DNA from 3 places in the Paenibacillus sp. p3-SID1389 genome. Region 2 is predicted to be linked to each of the others. Evidence: riboswitches for the same ligand, from Rfam matches in the RefSeq annotation. Region 2 holds a riboswitch; each other region holds the start of a gene.
What was found. A riboswitch is a leader RNA that binds a small molecule or an ion and turns the genes downstream of it on or off. The one in region 2 is predicted to bind cobalamin.

Region 1 (4,883 bases), on a different contig from region 2:
AATGATTCCCGTGATGCCTGCCAGCTTCACTGCCAATCCTTCCAACTTCCCGAGACTTCCCGGCGGCTTCGTCAACTGGTCCAAATGGACCTGCGCCGCTTTCATCGCTGCTTCGTCCAAAGGAGTAATTGCTTGCGCAAGCTGTTCGACTGAATTGTATGCCATAACCATATTCCCCTTTTCTGTATTACTGACTCGTACCCTTAACCTAAACTTGCCCGGCGCAGCAATAGCTGCGGAACGTCCGAATCCGGATGAACCACTTGGTGGGCCTGAACTCCAAATACGGTTTCAACCAGCTCCGGTGACAAAATGCCGTCCGGCGCGCCTTGCGCCACAATTTGCCCGCCGCTCATCACTAAGAGATGGCTGCAAAACAAGGCAGCCAAATTCAAATCATGCATCACTGAAACGACGGTAAGTCCGGCATCGCGCTGCCATTCGGCCACCAGCTCCATAAATTGCATCTGGTAACGCAAATCCAAATAGGTTGTTGGTTCATCGAGCAGCACCAGCTCGGGCTGCTGAGCCATCACCTTCCCAAGTGCTACCCGCTGGCGTTGCCCCCCGCTAAGCGCACTCAGCGGACGATGCTCCAGCTCCTTCAGGTCGAGACGTTCCATAATTCCATCAATGAGGCGTTCGCCTGCCTTCGCCCCGCCGATCTCCTTGCCGCGCCAATCCTGATGGGCGAACCGCCCCATTTCCACCACTTCACGCACCGTAAAAGCCACAGCCGGAAGCCCGTCCTGCTGAAGGACGGCGACCTTGCGCGACAGCTCCTTGCGCGAATACGACGAAAGCGGTCGTCCGCTCAACGCAATCTCGCCGGCATCCGGCTTCTCCACGCCGGAGATCAAGTTGAGCAAGGTTGTTTTGCCGCTGCCGTTGGGTCCAATCAAGCCCCAAAACTCACCGGAGCCAACCTGCCAGTCCACACCGTGAAGCACCTCCAGCCGGCCAAACGCCTTGGCAACCCCAGACACCTTGATCAACGCAGCTCCTCCTCCCTCTGTTTCTTCTTCCGATACAACAGATACCCAAAGAAAGGCGCCCCCACAAAGGCGGTGACGATGCCCAGCGGGACCTCCGTTGGAGCCAGCAGCGAGCGAGCCGCCAAGTCGCTCCACATCATAAATATCCCGCCGCCCAGCGCCGACAAAGGAATGATCAGCCGATAATCCGGGCCGGTGATCAGACGGATCATATGCGGAACGACCAGGCCTACGAATCCGATTACCCCTGACACGGATACCGCAGCCGCCGTCATCAGTGTAGCAACGAGCAACACAGCTAGTTTGGTTCGTTCTACGGCCATCCCGGAATGGGAGGCTTGACGTTCACCTAAAGTCAGCAGGTTCAAATGTTTAGCCCGGCTCCAAAGGAATAAGGCTCCCAGCAGCAAATACGGCAAAAGGATGGCCGTATACGACCATCCGCGCAAGCTTAAACTGCCCATCGTCCAATAGTAAATTTCATTAATGGTTTTCTTCGACATTGCCGTTAAAAAGGAGACAACAGCCCCTAGGAACGATTGCATCACGACGCCGGACAAAACCAGACTTTCAATCGGCAGCCGTCCGTTCTCTCTAGCCAGCCAGATCACGATCCATAACGTAACCGCCCCCGCCAGGAACGCAACCATCGGAAGCGTAAAGATCCCAAACAGGGAAAACTGCCATCCGAAAAAGATCAGCACCGCCGCACCGATTGCCGAACCTGACGATACGCCCAGTGTAAACGGATCCGCCAGCGGGTTGCGCAGCACCCCTTGGAAGCCGGCGCCCGCTACGGCGAGCGAAGCGCCGACCAGCATCCCGAGCAGCACGCGAGGCAACCGGACCTGGACGACGATTTGCTCTGCTGCCATCGTCCAATCCGGCGTGATCAGGCGGTCTAACCCCGGGAGCCTGTGCAGCAAGATCGCCGCGATTTCTCCAGCAGGCACATAAACGGAGCCGATGCCGATGCAGAGCAGCAGCGTCACAACCAGGAGCAAGAGCCCGATGACTCCGTATCCGGCGAATTTGCCGCGCTTCATGGCTGGATCAAATCCGGGTGAACCGCCTTGGCCACTTCAATCAGCCCTTGCGTGACGCGAGGGCCCGTACGGCTCAGCAGGTTATCGTCCAGAGCGATAATGCGGTTCTCCTTCACGGCCGTAATTTGGTCCCAGCCTGAACGGCCTTTGATGATGTCCGCTAACGTCTTGTTATTTTCGTCAACAACGCTTTTCGCGTATAAAATGACGTCCGGGTTCGCTTGGATAATTTGTTCCTCATTGATCTCGGACCATCCCTTGACATCGGAAGCAACGTTGATGCCGCCAGCTAACGTGATCATCTCATCCATGAATTCGCCTTTGCCAACCGTCCATCCCGGAGAAAACTCGATGTAGACCTTCTTCTTCTGGTCTTCACTTAGCGAAGCTACCGCATCAGTTACCGTTTGGACCTCTTCCTTCATCTTGCCGACCACTTCAGCAGCTTCAGCCTGATGGTTGGTAATTTCGCCGATCGTCCGAATATGCTCCATTACTTCGTTGATCGTCTTCGGATTGGACTGGAACACTTTATATCCCATATTCGTCAAGTTTTTGACCGTTGCTTCATCGATCAGGCTCGCCGCAAGAATTAGGTCCGGCTGCGCCGCGACGATTGCCTCGACATTCACCTGGAACCCGCCCATCCGCGGTTTGTCCTTCACCGCTTCAGGATAATCATCCAGGTCGGATACGCCAGCGACTTGCTCGTCCAGTCCCAGTGCAAACAGCGTTTCCGTCTCCGAAGGCGCCAGCGAGACGATACGTTCCGGCGCGGCTTCAAACGTAAACTCTTTACCGGTAGAATCAGTGACGGTATAAGGGTAAGTCGTCTCTTGTGCCGCCGAATTGTCCGCCGCCGCGTTCGTTCCAGCGTTTTGCGTCGGTTGTGCAGCGTCCGCTGTGTTCCCTATCCCCGGGGTGACGGCGTTATTGTTACCGCAGGCCGCAAGCACCAGCAGCAACGCCAGCAGCCACAGGCTTCCTAGTCTTCTCCAGTTTTTCATCTCCAGATCTCCCCTTGCTTTATTTTTCAGTAAATAAAGAAACGCCTTGTGTTCCAGCGGTACGTTGTGCAGCCGGCGGCGAAGAAGTCTGGCTAACCCTCTACCGGCACAAAGAAAAAACCCCAATCCTAGCGGATGGGGTTACGTCTACAAAGTCATGCTGTGCGCACGCAAAGCGGAGAGACTCCACGATGGCAGCGCCAAGCCATGATGCTCTTGGCAGAACGTTATCCTTTCCTCGAAGGACCGTCTTGAATTCCCGTGGCAGGTCTCCTGACTTCCAGGTCTCGACGAAAACTCGCCTTCCCATCTCCCTTCGCGGGCGACAGTGGCATCATGAGCTCGTCCCTGTTTACAGTGGCGGGACCGTGCCGGATTTGCACCGGCTTCCCTTTTAACCCGAAGCGGTACGGCATGCTTCACCGTTGCTCCAGGACCTACGGGCACAAATTGTACGCTTGTCTTAAGGCTTTCTTCTCTATTGGATTATAGGGGAAAAGCGGAGGACTGACAATAACTAATCCGTTATTCCTTTGTTTAGCCCCGTTCTAAAGACAAATCGGCTCCCAGGACACCAATGACTTCACCTTCCCGGACAATCGGCACGGCCAGCGTCATGCAACGCCGCTTGGTGATCGCGGAGATATACACTTCGGAGACGACCGTCTCTCCGGCAATCGCCTGGCGGAACCAGTCCCGTCCTTTGGCGTTAAGCAAGCCGGCTTCCGGAATGGATACGATAAAAGAGCCGTCCTTGCGGTTCGACCAGGCCGCTTCTAGACCAGGCTCTGCGGCTAACAGCTGCTCCAGTGCAGCCCGGTGACTAGCCGGCTCCAGCATGCGGAAACCTGGCTGTTCGGCTGCCTCCAGCAGCTTCCGGGCATAGGCTTGACCAAGGGCCACCGCGTCTTCGCCACCGGCAGCCGGATCCGCCCCGGAATGGACGGAGTTCAATGATACCATCAGTTCGCCCTGGGCCCGATCCAAGCCCACGACCACCGTCTGCAGCTTGGAAATATGCTCTCGCTCCGATTCCATCCGAGCCAGCGCTCCCTCCACATGGGTGATGCTCCGATTGAGAGCCTCATGCACCTCGCTTAGCATCGCCTCCATATTCCGCGTCAGCTCGGCTTGTTCCCGGCTTCGCTGTCCCGCCTCGGCAACCAGCCCGTTCACCTCTGCCACTTCATCCGCAATGAACCGGATGTCCTCCCCCATTCGCTTCATCAGCGAAATTCCTTCCAGGGCCGAGTCACGTCCCTCTATCAGCGTGGACTTCACACGCTCGACATCCGCCGAGATTTGCTGGAACAACGGGGCGGAGGAGTTGATCGCCCTGGTGCTTTGATCCGCCAACTGGCGCATGCGCACAGCGACGACATCGAAACCTTTCCCCTGCTCGCCCAAACGAGCCGCCTCGATCGACGCATTCAGCGCAAGCAACGCGACCTCTGCCGCGATCTCCTCCAAGCTACGATACAATGCGCCCAGCTTCCGGGTGTTCCCCTCCAGATCCTCCATCGGCCCCACGATCGACTCTTGGGATTGCGCCAAAGAACGAATGGTGCCGTCTACGGTTTCGAGCGCTCCCGCCATACGCATGGCCTCGGCTCGAGTGTTTTCGCTGCGGGTAAGCAAATGCCCCGCTGCGTCATGGATTTGGGAGGCCGAGGCCGCCACCTCTTCCATTGCCGCCAGGCTCTCCTGCACCTGTTCCAGCGAACGTTCGCTGCTTTGCTTGAGCTTCAGATCCTCGGCCGCTGCAGTATCGGCTAATCGTTGCAGCTGCTCGAGGCTCTCGCTCACTTCGCCAACCGCCGCCTGCAGTCGATCCG
Region 2 (4,883 bases):
GTTGTAAAGACCGGGCGCAAAATTGATCCCCATCGCCATCCCGGATAACCCCGTGAGCAGCAGGTAAAACACCGCGCAGGCAGTGCTCATGGTGATTGCGTTCCACGTTCTGGCCCGCAGCAACGTAGCTGTCAGGTTCCAGACGAACAAGACAACTCCTGAGAATGCAATTGTCGCAAAGCCGCCAATCCAATACGTATCGCCTTGAATGAAACCAAACAGCAGACCAAACAGCCCAATGGTAAACAGCGCAAAATGCACATACCCGAGACGTTCACTGTAAATTTTCGACTGCAAAATAACGTTGATCAGCTGGTAGACGGCACCCATTGCCAGCATGGTTGCCCAGCCCAGTACAAACAGGTGGACTTGGAACCAGCCGGCCGGGCCGCGGATCTCATCGCCGATCCAGCCTGTGAGTGACATCAGGGAGGTGGCGTGAAACAGGACGAATCCGAAGATTCCGGTGACGATAAAGAGAAAGGGCAGGCGGGACATGGCCGGCATCAGGTTCACCTCCTTAAGGTTTGCGAATTTGGACTTTGGCCGTCCCATCCGGTTGTTCTTCCACCGTATAGGTGCAGCCCAAGCTGTTTAATTCCTCGATAAGAAATACCGGTACCCGGTCGTTGTGAATATGCACCTCATCACCTGATTTGCAGCGATCCAAGGCTGCCAGCGTTCGAACCATCGGTTGCGGCGGTTCCAGACCACGGTTGTCCAGCGTGATGATGTTAGGGCTGGCGGCAGATTCGCCGGATCCACCCGTTGATGCCGGAGCAATCTCTGCGGTTGCTTCAACTGGTACGGATTCGTTTTCCTCTTCGAGCCATGCCTTGTTTTTCTTATGGACAAATGTCGTGATCCAATGCTCTTTGTCTAGCATCACCGCTTTGCCGACGAGTCCCTTCATTTTCAGAAGCTTGAGCAAAGGGGTCGGCTTGAAGGGGGCGTGAAGCACGAAGAGATCGTCTTTTTCCAGCTTTTTGACAGTATCCATGATGAGCTGGAACGGCTCCAGTTTGTTCCGTAGTTGCTCTCGAACGTCCAGCTCTACAATTCTGGCGTCTTGTCGATTCATCCAACGTCACCTCGTTTATGAATTTGCGTGAAAATGGTATTTCATTAATGGCTCATCACCGGTTCTCCATGATCTGTCCCGTCCTGGCTTACGCGCAGGATCGCCGTAGCTCCGAGGTTAGCATCACCCAGCTGATGGGTCAAAATCAGATAATCGCCTTCTTCCATGACGGTAAACTCAACGACTGCGCCGCCGCCGGCCGGAAGCAACACCGTTTGCATGCCGTACAGCTGATTGCTTGGATTCCCGTCCAGATAGACGCGATCAAAGGTCGTCCCAACCACATGGAACGAAGAAACATGATTTGGTCCCGCATTGATGACGTACAGCCGAACCTTGTCGCCGACTTTGGCGAGCAAGGGGTGTTCTTTTAACGTAAAATCATCGCCGTTGAACACAACATACTCCGGATCACCTTGTTGAAAAGCATCCAAATCATTTGCCGCATACCACTCGCTTTGGACGATCGTATATTCTCGGTCGATATCCGAGTCCGTAGGGTATCCGTCCTTCGGTTCAACGATGATCATCCCATACATCCCATTGGCTACATGCAGCAGTACCGGACTTGCTCCGCAATGGTACATGAACACGCCTGGCGTGTTGGCGGGATAAGTAAACGTGCCGTGCTCGTTAGGCATCACTTCAACGAACTTCTCGCTTGGAGCGGCATGGACCGCATGGAAATCCATCGAATGCGGCATATCTGGATCTAGGTTTTTTAAGGTAAACTCCAGCTGATCGCCTTGCTTCACGCGCAACACCGGCCCGGGGGCGGTACCGTTAAGTGTCCAGGCGGGATAAGTGACGCCTTCGGAAATCTCGATATCCGCTTGCTGCGCGGTCATTTCAATGCGGACGGTATGGCCTTCCCGTTGAATGATTGGCTCAACTGGCGGTGGATGGAGATGCTGTTCTTCCTCTTGCAGGACGGTATCACTGACCTGGGGTGTCTCCGATGGGAACGCAAACCATGCTGCGGCAATCATGACCAGACAGCACAAACTAAGCAATAGATGCTTCGGGATGTTCCGCGATTTCATCGGTCATTCCTCTTTCTATCTGAAATGGTTAAGCAATAACTCCTTGATGTACCTTCATCGTACGATGGGTCCGAAGACCGCATTGTGATATGTATCACATGAAAGTTGTCGAAAATGTTGTCATTTGATTCCCATTCTCAGTGCATAAATGAGTTAATCCCGATCTGTTTGATATTGTATTCGCGGGGCAGATGAAGTAAGATGGTAGGTATATTCCAACCGAATATAGCGGAAATAGGTGCTCCGGCCAGGATTGGCCGGAGCTTAAAAGGGAAGTCCGGTGCAATGCCGGCGCGGTCCCGCCACTGTAACGGAGGAGTCGGATGTGTGAGATGCCACTGGTGATGTAATCATTGGGAAGGTCACATCCGGCGATGATGCCGAAGCCAGGAGACCTGCCTATTTCGACAGCACTGCTGTACCTACGGGAGATAGGGAGGTGTTAAAGTTGCAAGCCATCGAACAACGGATCGAAGGTCCTCTTTAGCCATGCTATCGAGGACCTTTTTTGTGCTTTACGGATTGGCGCGTTTTGAACTTACCAATGGGAGGCAATGAATATGGGGAACTTTGTTAGCGGAAATCTGGGGTATCCCAGAATCGGAGGACAACGGGAATGGAAGAAGCAGATCGAGGCTTATTGGGCAGGAAAAATCACGGAGCCGGAGCTCCATGCTCGATTAAAAGAGATTCGCTTGAACAACCTGCGTCTGCAGCGGGATCGGGGACTTGATGTCATCCCGGTGGGCGATTTTACGTATTACGATCACGTCCTTGATACAGCGACGATGTTTGGCCTAGTACCGGAGCGCTTCGTATGGAACGGTGACCAAGTATCGCTTGATCTGTATTACGCCATCGCAAGAGGCGACGACCAAGCGACCGCCAGTGAGATGACCAAATGGTTTAATACGAACTACCATTATATCGTGCCTGAGCTTGGGAACCGAGATCCCAAGTTGACCGTCAATCGGCCACTGGCGGCTTATCTGGAAGCGAAACAGGAGCTCGGGATCAACGGAAGGCCTGTACTGCTTGGGCTGTTTACTTTGCTGAAGCTGTCCAAGGGGGAAACGGCGGGGGAAGTCGAGACTTGGACCCGCAAGCTGCTGCCGCTATACGTACAGGTGCTGCGCGAGCTGAAGGCGGCGGGCGCAGATTGGGTGCAAATCGACGAACCGGCTATCGTTGTCTCTTTAAGTGAGGAGGACGTACACCGGCTTCGCTTGATCTACCAGGCGATCGCGCAGGAGGTTCCGGGACTGCGGCTGATGCTGCAAACCTACTTTGATGCGGTTGAACGATACGAAGATCTGATTGAACTGCCGGTGCACGGCTTGGGGTTGGATTTCGTACACGGCCGGGACGGTAACCTGGAAGCGCTCCGGCGTTACGGCTTTCCCGCTGGCAAGACGATAGGAGCGGGACTGATTGACGGGCGGAACATTTGGCGTACGGATTTAGATGAGGCGCTTAGCCTGGTGAAGACGATTTCGCTCCAGTCCGGAGCGCCGGATGTGATCGTGCAGCCTTCCTGCAGCTTGCTGCATGTCCCGGTATCTGCTGCAGGGGAGGAGCGGCTTAATCCGGTATTGCGCGATGCGTTGGCCTTTGCCGAGCAGAAGCTGGAGGAGTTGGTGAGCTTAAGCAGGGCGGCAAATGGGGAAGAACCAGAGCCGGTGCAGTTCGCCGAGAATCGTCGCGCCTTGGCTGTACTTGCCGCAGATCCGGCCCGCAGCCTTGCTTCGGTGCGGGAAGAAGCAGCGCAGACTGCAGCGGCTCCGGCCGAGCGCGCCAGCGCATTCGCCGAACGGCGGCGTAAGCAGCAGGCGAAGTGGCAGCTGCCGTTCCTGCCTACAACCACGATCGGCAGTTTCCCGCAAACCGCCGAGGTTCGGGCCGCCCGGCAGAAATGGCGTAAAGGCGAGTGGAGCCCAGAGAAGTACGAGGCGTTCATTCTAGCGGAAATCCGCAAATGGGTTGAGCTCCAGGAGGAGATCGGGCTCGACGTATTGGTGCACGGTGAATTCGAGCGCACCGATATGGTGGAATTTTTCGGAGAGAAGCTTCCGGGATTTGCGTTTACGCAAGGAGGCTGGGTACAGTCCTACGGCACGCGCTGCGTAAAACCGCCGATCATTTATGGAGACGTCGAATTTGCGCGGCCAATGACCGTTAAGGAAACGGCCTATGCTCAGAGCTTGACGAACAAACCGGTGAAAGGGATGTTAACGGGACCGATCACTATCCTAAACTGGTCCTTTGTTCGCAGCGACCTGTCCCGGGAGCAGGTGGCTTATCAAATTGCTCTGGCTCTGCGAAGGGAAGTCGAGGCGTTGGAGGAAGCGGGGATCGAGATGATCCAAGTGGACGAGCCTGCGCTGCGCGAAGGGCTGCCGCTCAAGCAGAAGGACTGGGCGAACTATTTGAAGTGGGCGGTGAAGGCGTTCCGCGTGACGACCTCATCGGTCCGGGATACGACGCAGATTCATACGCATATGTGCTACTGCGAATTTGACGATATCTTGGAGGAGATCCGTGCGCTGGATGCCGATGTGATCTCGATCGAAACGTCGCGCAGCCACGGCGAGCTGATCCAGAGTTTTGAGAAGCATACGTATCCGCTTGGAATCGGGCTGGGGGTTTACGACATTCATAGCCCGCGCGTCCCGTCTGCGGAGGAGATGGTACGGTTGATCGAGCGGGCGCTCCAAGTTTTGGACCCGGAACTTTTCTGGGTGAACCCTGATTGCGGCTTG
Region 3 (4,883 bases), on a different contig from region 2:
GGAGGTTATGTCAAACATGAGTTATGTTCCCGGACCGTACCCCGGCTTGTCGTACGCCGCTCCGTATGATCCTTACATCTATCCTCAACCTTACTTCGTTTACGGATATCCGCAGGCATTTCAACCCGCACGCTATCCCGACTATATCGAGCCCAGCCCGATCTATCCTGAATACGCACCGTCTCCTTCGCAAGACGACGCTTGGAACCGGCAGCCGCTTCAAGATTACGGGCAAAAGCCGTTTGTGATTAATATTAGCGATGCCGCCGAGCATAACCGGAACTTCCGGACCGCTCTCTGGACCGGCAAGCATTTCCAGGTCACTTTGATGAGCATTCCGGTCGGTGAGGATATCGGCTTGGAGATCCATCCGAACACGGACCAATTTGTACGCGTGGAAGAGGGTCGAGGCGTTGCGCAAATGGGCGATCGAGCGGATCACCTCACCTTCGTACGAAACATCCGTGAAGACGACGCGGTCTTCATCCCCGCCGGCACGTGGCACAACATCATCAACACCGGCAACGAGCCGCTGAAGGTGTATGTCATTTATGCCCCGCCGCACCATCCGTTTGGCACGGTGCATCGGACAAAAAGGGATGCGATGGAGCAAGAGTAAGCGCACCAAGGAACAGGGAGGTTTCAGCAAACCTCCCTATTTGCGGTCACAATTTAGTGCTAAGCGCATGGAGAAAACAAAGAAACGGAGAAGAACTAACAAGCGAAGAGCAAGAGGTCACTCGGAAGATGAACAAGGTCCTTCAACAATTCAAAAACGCCCCCCGAAAACCTCGGAGGGCGCGTTATGCTTGCATATCAGATGCTGGTGAAGGGACTCGAACCCCCGACCCACGCATTACGAATGCGTTGCTCTACCAGCTGAGCTACACCAGCAGGTTCGTTTTTAGCGAACAAAATTTATTATACCGAGTTTTAAAAATAATGCAAGCACCAATTTCAAGAAATTATAGTTTCTCGCGCACAGAGCGTAGCTTCTGTTCGGAGGAGCTGGCTTTGTCGCGGCGATCATCGATCTTGATCGAGGTTGATACGCGGCCGGCACCGGATTGGAACGGCGCTTCGTGAATCGCGCGAATCGCAGTAAACACATCATCTAACGATCCTTCAATAATCGTGCTCATGGAGGTGAGGGTAAAGGTAATGCCCTTCTGCTTCTCCAACACCCGATGCAACTCGGCCACATAAGCGCTGAGGCTGGTGCTCCCCGTCCCGATCGGAATAACGGTAACTTCGGCGATAGCCATAATCGGCTCCCTTCTTTCCTGGTAATGGTTTGAATCAAATCCCTGAGCTGGTTTTCGTCCTACAGGTATATTCTAACCAACTCTCCTCTCTAAGATCAACCGAACCCGTCTGCTAATATCCTTACCGTCCCCAAAACTCACACACTCTGTAAAACCCGATCTAGTCCTCCAGTCCCATTTATAAATGTTCACAATTTTCTTCTGTCCCCCACTCTCCGCATCGTTGCGCGGACCGGAGATTTTCACGTGATTTTCAGTCTGCTTTCAATGGGAAAATCCCATTTACAAACACAATATCTTGGGCTATCCTTAGATCAACGCAACAAAATATAGTGTGAACGGGTGATCCGGCGGACAAGCCGCCGGAGCTTAAAAGGGAAGTGCGGTGCAAGTCCGCTGCGGTCCCGCCACTGTAATCGGTAGCTTGGTACTAAAGACGAGGCGTTCGCCTACATCGTCTTGAAGACCCAGCCGTTCGACTGACGATATGCCACTACAGCTTAATGCTTGATGAGCTGCGGGAAGGCGTCAGCAACGTTCCGAAAGCCAGGAGACCTGCCCGTTTGAAAGACACCGACGGAAAACCTGCGAGGATCAGGGATGGTGTCCGCTTGCCGCCGAAATGTTGGGGCCTTGATTTGGTCTGTCCACTTTTTTGCAGTGCATTCGGGCATGTCTACCTCGTTGGTTGGACATGCTCTTTTATTTTGAACCAAAGCTCGGTTTACAGGGAGGAGAAGTGTGTTATGGCATGGGTAAGCCAGACGTATACCGGCCGGGACACCTTGCTGGATGAAGTGATTCGGATGGGCGAGGAAATCGTCCAGAGCCGCAATCTTGAGGTGCTGCGCGAGAACGCCAATTTAAATGGAGAGAGCTTCTCCGGCAAGATGAGCAAATTCGGCAGCGAGTATTCCAAATGGTATGCAAGCCATTTCGTACTGCCAACTCGCTTGGTACAGGCCATTCAGGATAACATCGTTTATGTTCACGACTTGGATCAGTACGCCCTCGGCACAACGAACTGTATTTTTATCCCGTTTGACAAACTGCTGCGCAAAGGCTTCAACACCGGCAACGGCAGCGTACGCCCGCCAACTTCCATCATGACGGCGATGGCGCTGGTGGCGATCATTTTCCAATCCCAGCAAAACTCCCAATTCGGCGGTGTGTCCGCGAACAAGCTGGACTTCGATCTCGCCCCGTACGTAGCCAAATCGTTCGCCAAGTACTTCCGCAAAGGGCTGGATTATTTTGAAGAAGGCGATGCGAACGCTGATTTGGGCGACATCACGATGAGCCGCAGTGACCTGCGGGATCAGTATCCCAAGGCTTTTAACTATGCGCTCAAGGAAACCAAAAGCGAGACGTTCCAGGCGGCCGAAAGCCTGATTCATAATCTGAATACGATGTCGAGCCGGGCCGGCGGGCAAATCCCGTTCACCAGCATCAATTACGGCACATGTACCTCACCGGAAGGACAACTGGTCATCGACTCCCTGCTCACGGCCACGATGCGCGGGCTGGGCCATGGGGAAACGCCGATTTTCCCGATTCAGATTTTTAAATGTAAACAAGGCGTCAACCAGAATCCGGGGGAACCTAACTACTCCCTATTTCTGAAAGCGGCGGAATGCTCGGCCAAACGGCTTTATCCGAATTTCGCCAACCTGGACGCCCCACTCAACCTGATGTATTACGACCCCACGGATCCGGATACGGAATTCGCTACCATGGGCTGCCGCACCCGGGTGCTGGCTGACCGGTTCGGCCGCAATCGTCTGTCTGGCAAAGGCAACCTTTCCTTTAATACGCTGAACCTGGTCAAGCTAGGCTTGAAGTACGGCATCGCGTTGGGACACCGCAAAGAGCCCGACGAACGCGGCTTCTACCGCGAGCTGACTCACTATATGAATATCGCCCTGGAGGGATTGCTGCATCGCTTCTCGATTCAGGCCTCCCAAAAAGCGAAGGCTTCCGATTTCATGATGCGGGAAGGCGTCTGGGAAGGCGGTGAGCAGCTGGCGCCGGATGATCAGGTCGGCGAATTGCTGAAGCACGGCAGCTTGTCCATCGGGTTCATCGGGCTGGCCGAATGCATGAAGGCGATGTACGGGAAGCATCACGGCGAAGATGAAGCCGTGTATCAGAAAGCTTACGACCTGATCGCTTACATGCGCGACTATTGTGACGGCCAAAGCGAAATTCACAATCTCAATATCACGTTGTTTGCGACCCCGGCGGAGGGGCTGTCCGGCAAGTTCACCAAACGCGACCGTGCGGTCTACGGCCCGCTGCCCGGGATTTTGGACCGCGAGTATTACACGAATTCGTTCCATATCCCGGTCTACTACAACATCAGTGCGGCACGAAAAATCGAGCTGGAAGCCAAATTCCACGGGCTGTGCAACGCCGGAGCCATCTCTTATATCGAGCTTAACGGCAATGCCCGCAACAATCCGGAAGCATTCGTCAAAATCGTGCAATACGCCCTGCAGCAGCAGGTCAGCTATTTTAGCATCAACCATCCGATCGACCGCTGCTCGGCCTGCGGCTTTGAAGGGATCATTGGGGCAAGCTGCCCCTCCTGCGGCAGCCATGAGAGCGAAGTGCATATTCGCCGTTTGCGCCGGGTGACCGGTTATCTGACCGGCGACTACCAGACACGGTTCAACCCCGCTAAACAAGCGGAGGTTCGCGACCGGGTGAAACACGACGCATGAACATTTGCGGGTACTACCCGGAATCCATTAATGAAGGGCCCGGCTTGAGAGCAGCGATCTTCATCAGCGGATGCCGCCATTATTGCAAAGGCTGCTTCAGCCCAAAAACCTGGAGCTTCGATTACGGGGAACCGCTCACTTTGGAGCGGGAAGCAGAAATTATTTATGACATTAAACATAATCCGTTGCTCAGCGGACTCACGATCCTTGGCGGTGATCCTTTTTTCTCCGCTGCTGAGGTCTGCGGTTTTATCGACCGGCTTGTGGCGGAAACCGGGCCAATATCCATCTGGATTTACACCGGTTATACGTTGGAAGAATTAATCGAACGCCCCGGCTCCCCCGAATATGAACTGTTGCGGCGTTGCGAGGTGCTGGTCGACGGAAGGTTCGTTGAGGAGCTTCGCGATCCTTCCCTGCTTTATCGCGGCAGCTCCAATCAACGGCTGATCGATATTCAACCCAGCCTGCAGCAGGGACAAGCCGTGTTATGGGAGCCCCTGTTCTCTTTTTAGCTGATTGATCTTATTGATCCTGAGCGCAACTTGATTGCGCCCCTTTTTTCACTGATTATCTGCAATTTGAACATTCAAGATTTGGGGTACCACCACCCATCTGCAGCCTTCATCCTACCTTAATATATGGAAAGTGAGGATTTATCTCATGCCTACTCTAGTGACAAAACCAAATAACCGACAGCTTGCGTTTGACAGCGCACGCCTTGGCGTCTATGCTGACCGAATTTTGCAAGGATTACATAACGTCGATAAAGAGCGCCTGCTGCGCGGCGTCAATGCAAAGCTGCGCCGGGATGTGGTGACCGGTGAAGAAATTAGCAACGCGTTTACGATGTCCGCACTGGAGCTCGTCAGCAAAGATGAGCCCGATTGGAAAT

Region 1: another riboswitch for cobalamin. It lies ahead of M3G15_RS01200 (ABC transporter substrate-binding protein); the one in region 2 lies ahead of metE (5-methyltetrahydropteroyltriglutamate--homocysteine S-methyltransferase).
Region 3: another riboswitch for cobalamin. It lies ahead of M3G15_RS14690 (anaerobic ribonucleoside triphosphate reductase); the one in region 2 lies ahead of metE (5-methyltetrahydropteroyltriglutamate--homocysteine S-methyltransferase).

Annotation. Positions count from the first base shown of each region.
Region 1 is NZ_JALXVO010000002.1:58,657-63,539, forward strand. Features, by position in the region: gene cobT (nicotinate-nucleotide--dimethylbenzimidazole phosphoribosyltransferase) at 1-165, opposite strand, end outside; gene M3G15_RS01190 (ABC transporter ATP-binding protein) at 204-995, opposite strand; gene M3G15_RS01195 (FecCD family ABC transporter permease) at 992-2,041, opposite strand; gene M3G15_RS01200 (ABC transporter substrate-binding protein) at 2,038-3,048, opposite strand; cobalamin riboswitch at 3,295-3,505, opposite strand; gene M3G15_RS01205 (methyl-accepting chemotaxis protein) at 3,586-4,883, opposite strand, start outside.
Region 2 is NZ_JALXVO010000003.1:22,159-27,041, forward strand. Features, by position in the region: gene M3G15_RS01955 (cbb3-type cytochrome c oxidase subunit I) at 1-507, opposite strand, end outside; gene M3G15_RS01960 (DUF2249 domain-containing protein) at 521-1,081, opposite strand; gene M3G15_RS01965 (multicopper oxidase domain-containing protein) at 1,126-2,124, opposite strand; cobalamin riboswitch at 2,344-2,541, shown strand; gene metE (5-methyltetrahydropteroyltriglutamate--homocysteine S-methyltransferase) at 2,685-4,883, shown strand, end outside.
Region 3 is NZ_JALXVO010000036.1:615-5,497, forward strand. Features, by position in the region: gene M3G15_RS14675 (cupin domain-containing protein) at 17-619, shown strand; tRNA gene M3G15_RS14680 (tRNA-Thr) at 822-894, opposite strand; gene M3G15_RS14685 (MTH1187 family thiamine-binding protein) at 966-1,265, opposite strand; cobalamin riboswitch at 1,589-1,842, shown strand; gene M3G15_RS14690 (anaerobic ribonucleoside triphosphate reductase) at 2,072-3,988, shown strand; gene nrdG (anaerobic ribonucleoside-triphosphate reductase activating protein) at 3,985-4,503, shown strand; gene M3G15_RS14700 (ribonucleoside-diphosphate reductase subunit alpha) at 4,652-4,883, shown strand, end outside.